One region of the Photorhabdus sp. RM323S genome, then DNA from elsewhere that is predicted to be linked to it. Evidence: predicted binding sites of a transcription regulator. Region 1 holds the regulator's gene; the other holds the start of a gene.
What was found. Region 1 encodes PhoB, which activates phosphate uptake and scavenging genes when phosphate is short. Its sites were predicted from a motif close to CTGTCATAAAACTGNCNNAT; they were not measured.
Positions count from the first base shown of each region.

Region 2: the regulator PhoB is predicted to act here: its motif matches at 4,845-4,864, upstream of pstS (phosphate ABC transporter substrate-binding protein PstS).

Region 1 is NZ_JBHFKZ010000037.1:20,633-28,788, reverse strand. Features, by position in the region: gene ACGF7G_RS15065 (AAA family ATPase) at 1-3,297, opposite strand, end outside; gene sbcD (exonuclease subunit SbcD) at 3,294-4,529, opposite strand; gene phoB (phosphate regulon transcriptional regulator PhoB) at 4,789-5,478, shown strand; gene phoR (phosphate regulon sensor histidine kinase PhoR) at 5,502-6,839, shown strand; gene brnQ (branched-chain amino acid transport system II carrier protein) at 7,189-8,156, shown strand, end outside.
Region 2 is NZ_JBHFKZ010000007.1:83,717-91,872, reverse strand. Features, by position in the region: gene ACGF7G_RS05510 (ABC transporter substrate-binding protein) at 1-65, opposite strand, end outside; gene phoU (phosphate signaling complex protein PhoU) at 220-939, opposite strand; gene pstB (phosphate ABC transporter ATP-binding protein PstB) at 954-1,724, opposite strand; gene pstA (phosphate ABC transporter permease PstA) at 1,757-2,641, opposite strand; gene pstC (phosphate ABC transporter permease PstC) at 2,643-3,599, opposite strand; gene pstS (phosphate ABC transporter substrate-binding protein PstS) at 3,697-4,737, opposite strand; gene envZ (two-component system sensor histidine kinase EnvZ) at 4,950-6,281, opposite strand; gene ompR (two-component system response regulator OmpR) at 6,278-6,997, opposite strand; gene ACGF7G_RS05470 (amino acid adenylation domain-containing protein) at 7,972-8,156, shown strand, end outside.

The sequences.
Region 1 (8,156 bases):
TCCGTGAAGTTTTCTCAGCCGTTTATCGGCAAGATGAACCAGATGATCCAATGTTAGTCCTTGAGCAAAACGGCGGAATTTAGCGCCATCTGCGGAGCCAATCAGATTATTTAGGTAACTCCAGTCATCATAATTTTGCTGGCAATAGCTGATTTCTGCCAGCAAGGATTTTTGCTGTTGACGGCGAATTGCGTCATTACCGAGCAGGTTTCTCAATTCTCCTTGTTGTAAGGTATTTCTTTTCAGTTCATCAGTGATGTTTGCCAACTGTTCAGTCAGTTGTGATTTTGTATATTGGGCAAGCAATTCAGGGCGATTTTTCCGGTGTTGTTGCAGGGCCTCTTCTGCTTTCTGATATAAAGCTTGGGCTTGTATCTGCTGTTGCCCAAGTTGTTCTTTGAGTTGTTGCAGCTCTCTACGTTGCTCTTGTGATAACAGTGCTGCTTCAAAGGTACTTTGATCGGCAAATGGGCTTTTTGCTAACGCAGAATTGAAATTCTGTTCTGCCTGCTGCTTTTGTTGTTCAGCCTGGCTGCTGTTTTTTTCTGCCTCATGAATGGCACCAGTAAGCAGGCTGATACTGGATTGTGCCTGTTGCAGAGATGACAGTACCTGTTGGTACTCTTCTTCCAACCGCTGAGATTGTTGCTGTAATGCCTGAGCCACTTTCGCAACCGACTGTTCACCAAATAGTTTTTGGCGCTGTTGTTGCGTATCGGCAAGTTGCTGTTTCTGTTGCTGCTCTTTTTGATTAAATACGTTTAAATGGGATGTGTATTCTTCTTTTTGTTTACTCAATGATTCAAGCTGATTTTGAATAACAGCTTGTTCTTTTTGGATTTGTTGCCAGTTTTCACGGCAGTTTTGATATACCTGCCACTCATTTCTACGTTGTTGCAGCCAGTTTTCAGTATCATTCAGGATTGGCAGTGATAAATTATATTCCTGTAATTCAGAACTCATTTTTTCGATAACATCAGCCAGCTTACTTTGCTGTTGCTGTATCTCTGGTTGCAGTTCATACCGGTGTTTTGTTAGGGCATTGTATTGTTGTTTATTCAGCTCAATGCTTTGCTCAATTTTTTTAATCTGTTCTGTATGTACTGTTAGCGCTTTTTCTGTTTTTTGATGCTCTTTTTCTGCCAGTTCAAATTCGGCTAATTGGGTTAGGCAAAGCTGATAAGCCGATTGGTTCTGCTGCACAAATATTTCAAGTGACGGTTTATCTGAAGGAGAGATTTCAGTTTGTAATGTTTTGCAAGTTTGCTGCCATTGTTGAATTAATGAATTCAATTTTGGTTCAGCGTCAGTAATTTCTTGCAAGATATGGTTGTATTGTTGCTGTTGGAACTCTTTTTTATTAATTAACGATATTCTGGTCGCTTGCAGTTCTTCAAATTGCTGACGTAAATCTTTTAGCCGTTGTTCTGATTTTGGCAATTCAATCTTTTGATAAGCCTGAATAGCCGGATGATGTTCAGAGCCGCAAAGTGGACAAGGCGCGCCTTCTTTGAGTTGCGCCCGCTCTTTTTCCAGACTGACAATCTTTTGTTCTAACTGAATACGTTGAGCAAGATCGGTTAAATGTTGCTGTTTGTCTGAGAGTTGTTTATCAATAGTTCCAATTTGAACCGGAAGTTCCTGTAATAATTTTTCCGGTTGCTGTAAGCGAATATGATTACTGGCAATAGCGGCTTGTAATTGCAGGATTTGTGGGGACAATATTTCCAGTTTATGTTGCAGTGTCAGTTGTTCCTGAGATTTAGTTAATTGTTTTTGTAATTTCTCCGGTGAATATTGCTTTTGCAGATTAAAAAATTGCTGCTCTGCCAGTTCAAATGCCAGTTTCAGTGGTTGGTTATGTTCAATCTGTTGTTTTAAGCCTGCTTCTTGTTTATGCAGGCTATTGTTGAGCTGTGCGATTTCGATAGTGAGTTTGTCAATTTTTTGAGTTTGGTGATCAATCTGTTGTTGCTGATCTTGCCACCAAGAGAATTTCTGTTGCCAGAAAGCAATTTTTTCACCGAAATATTGATGATGAGGTTGCTGCTCGAAATGGTTTTCCAGTTGTTTTCTTTGACTATTTAATGACAGAGCGTGCTGGTTTGCCATGTCATATTGCTGACAACGGTTTTCAAGTGCTGTTTTCTGTTCACTGATTTGTTGCTGAGTAAAATTCAGATCTTTGATCTGACCATCAATTTGATGATCCAATGGGATCACCTGTTCTGATATCAGTTTTTCTTGTTGTTGCCGGTGTTGTTGATGTGTTTCTCTGGCAGAGCCTGCATTAGTCACTTTTTGTTGCATTGGTGTGAGTGTCTGCTGCTGCTGTTGAAGTTGCTGGCGCATCTCTTCCAACTGTTTACTGATTTTCTGATGCTCATTTTGAGTGCGATTTTTGTCATCCAACAATGGGCAAAGTATTTCTGCGGGTTCACTGCTAGCCAGTTTTTGCAGTTGTGGTTCTGCGTGGGTAAGCGCTGTTTCTGCTTGTTGTAAAGCCGCATGATTTTCAGTCGCAAATTGCTGGAGCTCTTCTTCACGAATCAGCCATTGTTCCGAATGTTGCCGTGTTTTTATCTGCTGATTTAGTTGCGATTCAGCCTGGGTGAGTTGCTGCTGTTGTTCCAGATATTGTTGATGCTGCTCTTCCGTTAGCAAATCAATGGTGGATGCCTTGGCTTGCAGAATATCCAGCTCTGACTGTGCTTCTTTATGTTGTTGGTAAATTTGCTGGGATAAAATACCGTAAATTTCAGTACCGGTTAATTCTTCCAATAAATCAGCCCGTTCATTTGCTTTAGCATTGAGGAAAGCGGCGAAGTCGCCTTGGGATAACAACATGGATTTAGTGAAACGGCCATAATCCAATCCGGTAATTTCAGTGACTTTCTCTTCCTTATCCTGAATTTTATCCGCCAGGATTTTGCCATCCTCTTTGCGTGCGAGTTCGACTTTGGGCGTTTGCAGGTTGCCGTCAGGTTGATTACGTGCTCGTCGTTGGCTCCAGAAAGCGCGATAGGCGATACCTCTCACTTCAAACTCAACCTCAGCCAGTGATTCTGCTGTGTGGCGGGTCATCAGTTCATTTTGTGAGGCAGAAATCGTCGTCAGGCGTGGTGTTTTGTGATAAAGCGCAAGACAGATAGCATCTAGCAAGCTGGTTTTACCCGCCCCGGTAGGGCCGGTTATGGCGAATAGACCATTGCTGGTGAACGGCTCTGTTGTGAAATCAATTTTCCATTCACCTTGTAATGAATTAATGTTTTTCAGCCGCAGACTCAGAATTTTCATGCCTGTTCCTCCTTATTTTTATCCTGATAGATAGTATTCAGTGTTTGTTCGAAAAGGGTAGTCAGACGTTTTTTGTGTTCTTCATCTTTAAGTTCTGATTGTTCAAGCCGCCGGGTAAAAACCTCGTTAACGCTGAGTTCTGTCAGGGTTTCTCTGTTTTCTTGTGCTAGCCTGTTTTGCCGCTGTGTTTTACTACGCCGCAGCAGAATGACTTCGACAGGAAGTTTTGCAACCAGCAACTGAATTCTTTTCTGGATATCATGGAGGTAATCTTGTGTGGCAACTTCAATATCTAACCAGACGGGGTGCTCGCCTTTATAGTCATTAAGCGTTTGTAACTGTTGCTCAATTTGTTGCAGATCACCCCTGATAAGCTGCATGGGCTGATATTGAGGAATGGGTAAAAGTTTAATGGATCCCAGTTTGTCTTGGGTGAATTCTACCAAACAGACACTTTTTTCCTGCCCGACTTCATCAAAACTGAGTGGTATGGGGGAACCGCTATAACGGATATGTTCAGATTTGGCGACGATTTGCGGCCGGTGAATATGCCCAAGTGCAATATAGTCTGCCGGTGGGAAAGCTTGCGCTGGGAAGGCATCAAGTGTACCAATATAAATATCCCGGACTGAATCTGTGGCAGTGACGCCAACGGTGGTAAGATGCCCGGTGGCAATGACAGGTAAGGGCAAATCCAGCTCATTACGTAATTTACATGCTTGCTGATAGAGTTGATGATAGTGTTCTGCAATTGCTTCCTGTAACGCCAGTTGTTTTTGTTCTCCTGATTGGCCTGGCTGGCTGGTCATAATATCTCTTGGCCGCAGAAAAGGAATTGCGCAGAGGATGGCGCCAGCTTTACCTGCCCTGGTGTTAAGTGTTTTTATCTGTTTTTGTAGATCTTCGTCAGCATTCGCAATGACGGTGGTATTCAGGCAGGAAAGCAATTCCTTTGATTCATTCAACGTTGCCACGGAATCATGATTACCACCAAGGATAATTAACTGACAGCCAGTAGGTTGCAGTTCAACAACAAAGCGATTATATAGTTCACGGGCGTAACTGGGCGGCGAGCCGGTATCAAATACATCTCCGGCAACAATTAATGCATCGACCTGGTAATCCTCAACCTGTTTAATCAGCCAACGCAGAAAATGTTGATGTTCAGCAGCCCGGCTTTTTGTAAAAAAATATTGACCAAGATGCCAGTCCGAAGTGTGAATAATACGCATAGTGCCACCGCAATGGGTTAAAGTGAATGATGATTATAATAGCTATATTCTGAATGTCGCCTTTAAATCTGGCTTCGTGAATATATCTTCGAGCCGCTTCGCATTCATGATGAAATATGACAATTGTTAAATTAATTGTTGCGAAACAGATTGCAGGTGGAGGATAACCAAGGCAGGATTTCATAAATCTGTCATAAATCTGACGCATAATGCCTTTAAAACTCAATCGCGTTTATCTCAATATTTAACAGGATTAACCATGACAAGACGTATTCTGGTCGTTGAAGATGAAGCTCCGATTCGTGAGATGGTCTGTTTTGTGCTGGAAAAAAATGGCTATCAGCCGGTAGAGGCGGAAGATTATGACTCTGCGCTGGCATGTTTATCTGAACCCTATCCTGATTTGGTGTTATTGGATTGGATGATCCCTGGTGGTTCTGGTTTGCAGATAATCAAGCAAATGAAACGGGATAATAATGTCCGTGATATTCCGGTGATGATGTTGACGGCACGTGGTGAAGAGGAAGATCGGGTTCGTGGCCTTGAAGTTGGGGCTGATGACTATATAACCAAGCCTTTCTCGCCTAAAGAGCTGGTTGCCAGAGTTAAAGCGGTATTGCGGCGTATTTCACCTATGGTGATGGAAGATATCATTGAAATGGATGGTTTGGTTTTGGATGCCACTTCTCATCGTGTGACCAGCCAGGATCTGGCGCTGGATATGGGGCCGACTGAATTTAAGTTACTTCATTTCTTTATGACTCATCCTGAACGGGTCTACAGCCGTGAACAGTTGCTCAATTATGTTTGGGGAGCAAATGTTTATGTTGAAGACAGAACTGTTGATGTACATATTCGCCGTTTACGTAAAGTATTAGAGATTGGTGGTCATGATAAAATGGTGCAGACCGTTCGTGGGACTGGTTATCGTTTTTCTACCCGTTACTGAGTTTGCGCACCGGAGAACCTGATGTGTTAGAACGTTTATCCTGGAAAAAACTGGTTTCAGAACTGTTTCTTTTTGGTTTGCCTGCATTAGTTTTGTCGATATTTATTGGTCATTTATCCTGGTGTTTGTTTGCTTCGGTATTTTTGGCGCTGATATGGCATGGCTATAATTTGCTGAAACTTTCGGATTGGTTATGGTTAGATCGCAGTATGCTGCCACCGTCGGGAAGAGGAGGATGGGAGCCGATTTTTTACGGTATTCACCAAATGCAGCAACGGAACCGGAAACGGCGCCGTGAACTGGCGCTGTTGATCAAACGGTTTCGTAGTGGCGCTGAATTATTGCCGGATGCCATTGTTATGATGACAACTGAGGGTAATATTTTCTGGTGTAACCGTTTGGCCCAGCATTTACTGGGTTTTCGTTGGCCTGAGGACAATGGGCAGCCTATTTTTAATTTACTGCGTTATCCTGATTTTAATCGGTATATGCTTGCCAGGGATTTTGCACGTCCGTTATCAATAGAATTAAATAATGGTTTCACTGTTGAGTTTCGGGTTATGCCTTACTCTGGAGAGCAACTATTAATGGTTGCCAGAGATGTGACGCAGAAACGGGCCTTGGAAAATGCCCGCCGTGACTTTTTTGCGAATGTCAGCCATGAAATGCGTACCCCTTTAACTGTATTGCAGGGTTATTTGGAAGTCATGCAGGATCAGGAGGTGTCTGGCTCGCTGAGTAATAAAGCGCTGAATACGATGCAGGAGCAAACCCGGAGGATGGATAGTCTGGTGAAGCAGTTATTGCAGCTTTCTAAAATCGAAGCTGCTCCTCAGATTGATATGAATGAAATAGTTGATGTGCCTCTGATGCTTAAGGTATTGCGTCAGGAAGCCGCTGCGCTTGGTAATGAATGCTATAAAATTAATTTTGATATTGGTGAAAAACTGAAGGTTTTCGGCAATGAAGAGCAGCTTCGTAGTGCAATGTCGAATCTGGTTTATAACGCGGTGAATCATACCCCGAAAGGTACTCAGATTGATGTCAGTTGGAAAAAGAACTCCCACGGTGCCGAGTTTACCGTGAAAGATAATGGACCCGGTATCAGTGCAGAACATTTACCCCGTTTGACCGAACGTTTCTATCGGGTAGATAAAGCCCGTTCCAGGCAAACGGGGGGAAGCGGCCTCGGTCTTGCTATTGTTAAGCATGCTTTACATCACCACCATTCCCACCTTGAAATCTCCAGTGAAGTAGGTCAAGGAACAACTTTTAATTTTACTTTACCGTCAGGATTGATTGTACCGGCTAGAATAACCAGTAAAAGAGATAAGGATAGTTTGATTAAAAGTAATAATTAATCTTCGTAATTAATTATTAGTGTTGCAGGTTAAAAAAAACACAAATCATATAGTGTGTATTCAATGATAGCTAACAGCAATCACTGGTTTTGAAAAAGAGTGCAGTATATGACTCTGCATTCTGGTTTATCTATTGCCTTCTGGCACTATAAAAGTTTTACTTGTGGGCAGTTGCTGGCGATTCTATCTATAATAACCACTATGGTTCTGTATTAAACAGGTACAGGTGAATATTATTTTGATAATAAATCGTTAAATTAGGGTTCAATATTGCCAATGCTGGCTTAACTATTGGCGGTATTTATATTATTCAAGCCATTAAAATGGTAACAAAAAATTAACAATTATTATGACAAATCGTTTATCATCTAAGGATATTTGGGCGTTAGGGTTTATGACCTTTGCCCTGTTTGTAGGGGCGGGAAATATTATTTTTCCTCCAATGGTGGGATTACAATCGGGTGAATATGTTTGGGTGGCTGCATTAGGCTTTCTAGTCACCGCAGTTGGTTTGCCGGTGATTACAATCATCGCGTTGGCAAAAGTAGGCGGTGGTATTGAAGAACTGAGTTCACCCATTGGTAAGGTTGCGGGGTTGTTGCTGGCGACGGTTTGTTATCTGGCTGTTGGTCCTCTATTCGCAATTCCACGTACTGCAACGGTTTCTTTTGAAGTGGGTATTGCTCCCCTTGCCGGTTCGGGTGAATTACCGCTCTTTATTTACAGTCTGATTTATTTTGCCCTGGTGATTGCTGTCTCGCTTTACCCTGGTCGTTTACTTGATACTGTCGGGCATGTGCTGGCACCCATTAAAATGCTGGCGTTAGGTATACTTGGTGTTGCTGCTCTACTTTGGCCCGCGGGGGGCTCAATTCCTGCAATTGATGCTTATCAGCAAATCCCATTCTCCAGTGGTTTCGTTAATGGTTATCTGACGATGGATACCTTAGGCGCTATGGTATTTGGTATTGTTATCGTTAACGCGGCGCGTTCAAGAGGCGTTGCTTCATCTTCATTGTTGACTCGTTATGCGACGTGGGCAGGGGTGATTGCCGGGTTCGGTCTGGTGTTGGTTTATCTGTCTCTGTTCAAACTGGGTTCTGGCAGTGGATCATTAATTCCTCATGCGGAAAATGGCGCTGTAATTTTGCATGCTTATGTTCAGCATACTTTTGGTGATGTTGGCTCTCTTTTCCTCGCTGTGTTGATTTTTGTCGCCTGTATGGTGACTGCGGTTGGGTTGACTTGTGCGTGTGCTGAGTTTTTCAGCCGTTATCTGCCTTTGTCTTACCATTCATTGGTTCTGATCCTTGGTTT
Region 2 (8,156 bases), on a different contig from region 1:
TTCGCAACACCAGTAACCAGTGCTAGCCCAGCCAGCAACGCCGTGACAAGAACGCGGGATTTCATTGAAAACTCCTGACGGTAATTAAATGTTTATTAATCGCCACAAGCTATCAATTTCACTATAGTGCAGGAAATAATATAAAAAACTATATTTATAACTATTAAGAATTATAAGGTAACACAATGCTGGCAAAAAAATGCCAGCATTGTCAGCGAGTTACTTGTTATCTTTAGTCAGCAACTTTTCCAATTCATCACCACCGACATGCCGAAAATCCTGTCCTTTGACATAGTAGAAAATGAATTCACAGATGTTTTGACAACGATCGCCAATTCGTTCAATAGAACGCGCACAGAGCAAGGCCGTCAGCACACTTGGAATGGTTCTGGGATCTTCCATCATATAAGTCATTAGTTGGCGGACAATGCCTTCATACTCTTTATCCACCTTTTTATCTTCGTGATAGATACGAATAGCTTCTTCCAGATCCATGCGAGCAAAAGCATCTAAAACATCATGCAGCATCTGAATGGTATGGCGGCCAAGCGATTCCAAACTCACCAACAGTGGCTGATGCTGATGTGAAAATTTCTCAAGTGCCGTCTGGCAAATTTTCTTTGCCACATCTCCGATTCTTTCCAGTTCAGCAATGGTTTTCGAGATTGACATAATCAGCCGCAGATCACTGGCCGTCGGCTGGCGCTTGGCAATAATGCGAACACATGCTTCATCAATAGCGACTTCCATCATATTGACTTTATGATCGTCCTCAATCACTTCATGCGCCAGTTCCGCATCCTGATTATGCATTGAGGTAATCGCTTTGGAGAGCTGTTCCTCCACCAGCCCGCCCATCACCATCAGTTCAGTACGGATATGCTCCAGTTCAGCATTAAACTGACCAGAAATATGTTTATTGAGATTCAGATTGTCCATGTTACGCCCCGTAATCAACCATAACGACCGGTAATATAGTCTTCAGTTTGTTTCATTTTTGGTGTGGTAAACAATGTGTCTGTGTCACTGAATTCAATCAATTCACCAAGGTACATAAACGCAGTATGATCTGAGCAACGCGCGGCCTGCTGCATATTGTGAGTCACAATCACCACAGTATATTCAGATTTCAATTCGCTGATCAGCTCCTCAATACGACCGGTAGAAATCGGGTCAAGTGCGGAGCAAGGCTCATCCAATAATAGAACGTCCGGACGGATCGCAATTCCGCGAGCAATACATAAACGCTGTTGCTGACCACCAGACAGACTGTATCCACTCTGATGCAATTTATCCCTGGTTTCATTCCACAATGCGGCTTTGGTCAAAGCCCACTGAACGCGTTCATCCATTTCTGCTCTTGAGAGTTTCTCAAACAGGCGGACACCAAAAGCAATATTGTCATAAATAGACATCGGGAATGGAGTCGGCTTCTGGAATACCATTCCCACTTTGGCACGCAGCAACGCCACATCCTGTTTGTCCGTCAGGATATTATTGCCATCCAGCAAAATTTCTCCTTCTGCCCGCTGCTCACCATACAATTCATACATTTTATTGAAAGTCCGTAACAGCGTAGACTTACCACAGCCAGACGGACCGATAAAAGCCGTTACTTTATTCTTTGCAATATTCAACGTAATGTTTTTCAGCGCGTGAAATTTGCCGTAATAAAAGTTCAGATCACGTACCTGAATTTTACTGCCAGCGATATCATTAGCCATGTTCATTTACTTCTCTCTGTTGAAAATATCAGTCAGTGCTTTTTCTTGGCAAACAGCACACGCGCTACAATGTTAATCAGCAATACACACAGGGTTATCAATAATACGCCTGCCCACGCCAGTTGCTGCCATTCGGAAAATGGACTCATCGCAAATTTAAAAATAGTGACCGGTAAGTTGGCAATTGGCTGACTCAAATCAGTACTCCAGAACTGATTCGAGAGAGAGGTGAACAGCAGCGGCGCTGTTTCCCCGGCAATTCGGGCAATTGCCAGCAATACACCGGTGATAATGCCGGATACTGAGGCTTTCAGCGTGATGGCCGAAATCATCTTCCATTTAGGCGTTCCCAAGGCATAGGCTGCTTCACGTAAGCTATCAGGAACCAGTTTCAACATGTTTTCAGTGGTCCTGATGACAATCGGCACTTGCAACAACGCTAAGGCAATCACCCCTGCCCAACCGGAAAAGTGCTGCATTTTCGTTACAACGACAGTGTAAACAAACAAGCCGACGACAATCGAAGGCGCTGACAGCAAGATATCGTTGATAAAGCGGATCACCTCTGCCAACCATGAACGGCGGCCATACTCGGCCAGATAGATACCCGCCATGATCCCCAACGGAGTACCGATAATCGTCGCCCATAAAATCAACAACCCACTACCAACAATGGCATTTGCCAAGCCACCACCTTCCGTATTCGGTGGCGGTGTCATTTCTGTGAACAACGCCAGCGACATACCATCAAGGCCTTTGGTGACTGTGGAGAACAAAATCCACACCAGCCAGAACAGACCAAACAACATGGTTGCCATTGATAACAGCAGAGCGAGGCGGTTTTTCTGACGGCGCCATGCCTGCTTACGGCTGCGTGCATTTGCATCAATAGGCTTTTGCCCATCCATTGTTGCCATATCAACGCCCCTCATTCTTCGCCAGACGCATTATCATTAATTTTGACAACGCCAGCACAATAAAGGTGATCACAAACAGAACCAGGCCAAGCTCCATCAATGCTGAGGTATGTAAGCCAGATTCAGCTTCAGCGAATTCGTTTGCCAGCGCAGAAGTAATACTGTTGCCCGGCATAAACAATGAGAAACTGTCGAGCTGGTAAGTATTACCGATGATAAAAGTCACTGCCATCGTCTCCCCCAGCGCACGGCCAAGGCCCAGCATGACACCACCAATCACGCCATTGCGGGTGTAAGGCAATACAATGTGCCAGATAACTTCCCAGGTAGTACAACCGATACCATAAGCGGATTCTTTCATCATGACCGGTGTTTGTTCGAACACATCACGTATAACCGAGGCGATATAAGGGATAATCATGATAGCGAGAATGACACCAGCCGCCAGAATGCCGATACCAAAGGCCGGACCGGAGAACAGTTCACCCACAATTGGCATACCGGAAAGGATATTGCCGACCGGCTGCTGAAAATAGGTGGCAAACAGAGGTGAAAAAACAAATAACCCCCACATACCATAAACAATACTTGGAATTGCGGCCAGCAACTCAATTGCTACCCCAAGCGGACGTTTCAACCAGTTAGGCGCCAGTTCCGTCAGAAACAGTGCAATCCCGAAACTGACAGGCACCGCAATGATCAAAGCAATCAACGAAGTGACCAACGTACCGTAAATAGGCACCAATGCACCAAATTGTTCTGCCGGGGCATCCCACTCTTTATGCCAGAGGAAAGAGATGCCGAACTGCTGGATACTGGGCCAGGAGGCGATAATCAACGAGATAATGATGCCTCCCAGCAAAAACAAAGTCATCAGCGCAGCTAGCCGAACCAGTGCACTGAAAATAATATCGCCGTTTTTACTGGGTGCTTTTATTGCCGTTTTCTGTTCGGCCATAGAGCTTATTCTCATCCGGTTTAACTCCCCCTTAAACGGGGGAGAAATCAAAACTACAAATTTAATCGATACTTCAAACCGTTGCCATCAACACGATTTAGTACAGAACCTTGCCGTTGCTATCCTTCACATGGGTTTTCCAGGCCGCACGAACTTGCTCAACCACTTCTTTTGGCAGGGTTGCATAATCCAGATCATTCGCTTGTTTACTGCCTTTCTCGTAAGCCCAGTCAAAGAATTTCAGTATTTCGGCCCCCTTGGCGGCGTCTTTTTGCTGTTTGTGAACCAGAATAAAGGTGGTGGAAGTAATCGGCCACGCGTTTTCACCTTGTTGGTGAGTCAAATCCTGAGCAAACGTTTTGTGCCATTCCGCGTTCTTTGCTGCGGCGCTGAAACTCTCTTCTGTCGGGCTGACAACATTGCCATCAGCAGAGACCAGTTTGGTATAAGCCAAATGATTCTGTTTAGCGTAGGCATATTCAACATAACCAATGGACCCCGTCAGGCGCTGAACGAATGCGGCAATGCCATCATTGCCTTTACCACCTAACCCAACAGGCCAACTTACCGTGGAACCTGCACCGACTTTTACTTTCCACTCGCTATTCACTTTAGAGAGATAACGGGTAAACACAAAAGAGGTGCCGGAGCCATCCGCACGACGTACCACTGCAATATCCTGCTCTGGCAGTTTTACCCCCGGATTTAATTTAGTAATCGCCGGATCATTCCACTTTTTCACTTTACCTAAATAAATATCACCCAACGTTTTACCATCCAGTGTTAATTCACCAGATTTAATTCCAGGAATATTCACCGCCAGTACGACTCCACCGATGACCGTCGGGAATTGAAACAAGCCATCAGCCGCTAATTTTTCATCGGATAAGGGCGCATCGGAAGCACCGAAATCAACGGTATTTGCCAGAATTTGTTTTACGCCACCGGAAGAACCGATGCCTTGATAATTGACTTTATTACCGGTCTCTTTTTGATAAGAATCTGCCCACTTGGCATACACCGGGGCGGGAAATGTCGCACCTGCCCCCGTCAAGCTGGAAGCAGCGAATACAGACAGGGTTGTCAAAGAAAATGTCGCTGCCATTATGCCGGCTACGGTGATACGCATTAGTTTCATAACCCCTCCTAATGGGATATTGAGAATCAACAAAGAAATGTGTTCGTCAGATTAAAAAAGGTGTAGAAGGGAAAATAGGTCAATTTAGTTACAGCAAAATGTCTTAATTATGACATTTTTATGACAGCACAATGCAAACTCAGCCTGATGCTGACATAAAACTGTCATTTCCACAGGCCTTGAAATTAAAGCCGGAGATTATCATCAGGCCATTAAAAATTATCTTCCACAACAGGAATACAGGCACGAATAGATAATCCCCCTCTTGGGCTGGTGCCAATTTCAATTTTCCCGTCATGAGCATCAATAATCCGCTGAACAATAGCCAAACCTAACCCCGTTCCACTGTTGCTGCGCGCTCTTTCGCCCCGAACAAATGGCTGAAATAACTGCGGCAAATCTTCCGGCTTAATTCCTGCGCCATCGTCTTCCACCTGAAACCAGGCAAATTCATGTGTCTGACCACTGCTGACTTTAATCCAGCCATTACCATAACGATTGGCATTGACCAGCATATTAGCCAATGCCCGTTTAATGGAAATCGGGTTCGCGTTAACGGTTATTGGGGGAAGAGACAGATTATTTTCAATATCCTGCTCGTAGCCATTCTCTGCGGAAATAACCTCTTTGAGAATAGAATTAAGCTCACAGAATTCCATTGGCATTTCCTGCCCGGTACGGAGATAATCAATAAATTGCGCAATAATGGCATTGCATTCTTCAATATCTTTATTGATAGATTCAGACAAATAAGCATCTTCCTTGCTCATCATTTCTGTTGCCAAGCGGATACGTGTCAGTGGAGTACGCAAATCATGACTTACCCCGGCAATTAATATCGTCCGATCACTTTCCAATAACTTTATTCCTGCGGACATTTGGTTAAATGCACGAATAGAAGCGCGAACTTCCAGCGACCCTGCCTCCCGCACCGTAGGCATCATAATACCTTTACCTGTCTGTCTGGCAGCATACTCCATTTCCAGCAAGGGCCGGTTCTGAAAACGGATATAAAGCCAGATACAGCCAAACGTCAGTAATAAAATTGCCAATGTATAACGGAAAATGGGTGAGAATTGATTTTGCTCGATCTCAGTCAGAGGAACCCTGACCCAAATATCGGGGGCCAAATAAGAATTAAGCCAAAGTATAGGGCTCTCTTTGTTTATCTCCAGACGCAGATCAGCTTTGCCACCAAGGTATTGACTCATCTTCTCACTCAGGAAATCATAATGCCTGGCCCAACGTAAACCTTGTATCTCCGCGTCAGACTCAGAATACAGCGTAATACCCAACTCCTGATAAATCTCCCGGCGCACTACCGGTGAGATCACCAGAAAAGATCCGTCCTCCAGCTTCAATCTTTCAGCCATTAAAGTACGAACTTCATACGCTAATACTTTATTAAACTGCTGCAAGCTTGGCATGATAACGAAATTCACAACGACCAGGTAACTGGTTACTAGACTGATAAACAGCATAGCCATGACCAAGAATAAAGTACGGGTAAAAGTGCTGCGAGGGGAAAATCGCAATCGCTTCATACACGGCTCCCATCAGGCACAAAAACATAGCCCAGCCCCCAGATGGTCTGGATATAGCGCGGGTGTGCAGGATCTTCTTCAATCACACGGCGCAGACGTGAAACCAAAACATCAATAGATCGCTTCATAGTGCTGTATTCCCGGCCGAGGGCTAAACCCATTAGCTTATTACGGGACAGCGGTACACCAGGATAAGAAACCAACACTTTTAATATGGCAAACTCACCACTGGTCAGTACTATATGTTCATCTCCCTGAAACATTTCCCGAGTACTCAGATTAAGACTGAACTTACCAAAATTAATAATTGCATCATCCTCAGCGGGTATGCCCAGTAATTTATTGGCCTGACGACGTAATACCGCCCGGATACGTGCCAATAACTCACGAGGATTAAATGGCTTAGGAATATAATCATCAGCGCCAATCTCCAACCCAACAATGCGGTCTACTTCTTCCCCTCTTGCCGTCACCATAATAATCGGCACCGGATTATTTTGTTTTCTCAGTCTTTGGCAAACAGAAAGCCCATCTTCTCCAGGTAACATTAAATCCAATACAATTAAGCTAACGGATTCCCGTGTCAATAAGCGGTCCATCTGCTCCGCATTAGCAGCACTACGTACCTGAAAACCTTGTTCTGTCAGATAACGCTCTAATAACGTTCGTAAACGCATGTCATCATCCACCACAAGGATTTTGTTACCTTCTTGCATTATTGAACTCCAAATAAATACTACATGCTTTGCTAAATTTATCATTATGAAGAAGATTAAACCAAAGATAGAAACCAGATATATATATTTTAAGATAATTTCTTATAGGACTTATTTTCATACGTTATTAATCTGAATGTTAATTCAATGGTAAGCCACTGACTGCCAAAACCCTATAACCTGCTGTTATTAATTGATTTTTTACGATAATTTCAGCACCAGCTGGTTTACTCATCAATATCCTGGCTACCGGCGAATTAACCGAAATCCACCAGCTAACTGCATCAAATTCATCAGACAGGCTAAACGAACAATGCTTTCCGCTTCATATCATCTTCCCATCAGATCCACGCGCCAGCATAAACCTTTCCTTCCTGACGAGGATCTGGATCGACCATTTTCAATACATCCCAATATTTGGACAAGAAACTACCCGGATAGGTTTCTCTTAATCTTTTCTTACCATAATAAACAATTTAGTTCGCTTTTTCTCCGATTGAACCCTCTGACCTGTTTTTCATTATTAGTAAAGCAGGAAGCGCGTCACATTTTCTGTCATGCAACCAATACAATTCTTCAACGCTGATACAAATAAATTTACCCAGACAACTGAATAGCTACTCACTTTTTCGCTGGCAGTGGCCAGAAGGAACGACGATGCCTTGATCACCCAAATGTAGCCAATGCGCTGACCTTACAAAATGGGAAAGATTTAGACTCACAATTTCGGAGCGAAAACTTTACTCTTTAGTGGTTAAAAGACACAAATATAATTTACACGCTATGTCACAGATGACAAATTATGGCTACTATCAGTAAATATGAAAAATAATACAGGGATCACCCAGCCAGAATAAAAACATGATTACTTTTATAATAAATCAAATTGTTATGTCATTTTTTTGCTTGACAATGAAAAGTCGACATAATCGCAATGACATAGAGTGTTCCTTTTCGTCTTCAAGGGTTACGATATGAAACAATTACAAAAAGTAATATCTCTTACTCCATATCAACAAGATATCTTTTTTGAAAATCAGCGCAACCCACAAAGCGCTCAATACACTTTGGCACAGATACGGTACCTTTCCGGGGATATTAATCTTGATAAGCTCGTTATAGCGGCAAATAATGTTCTTAATCAGGAAATCATCGGCAA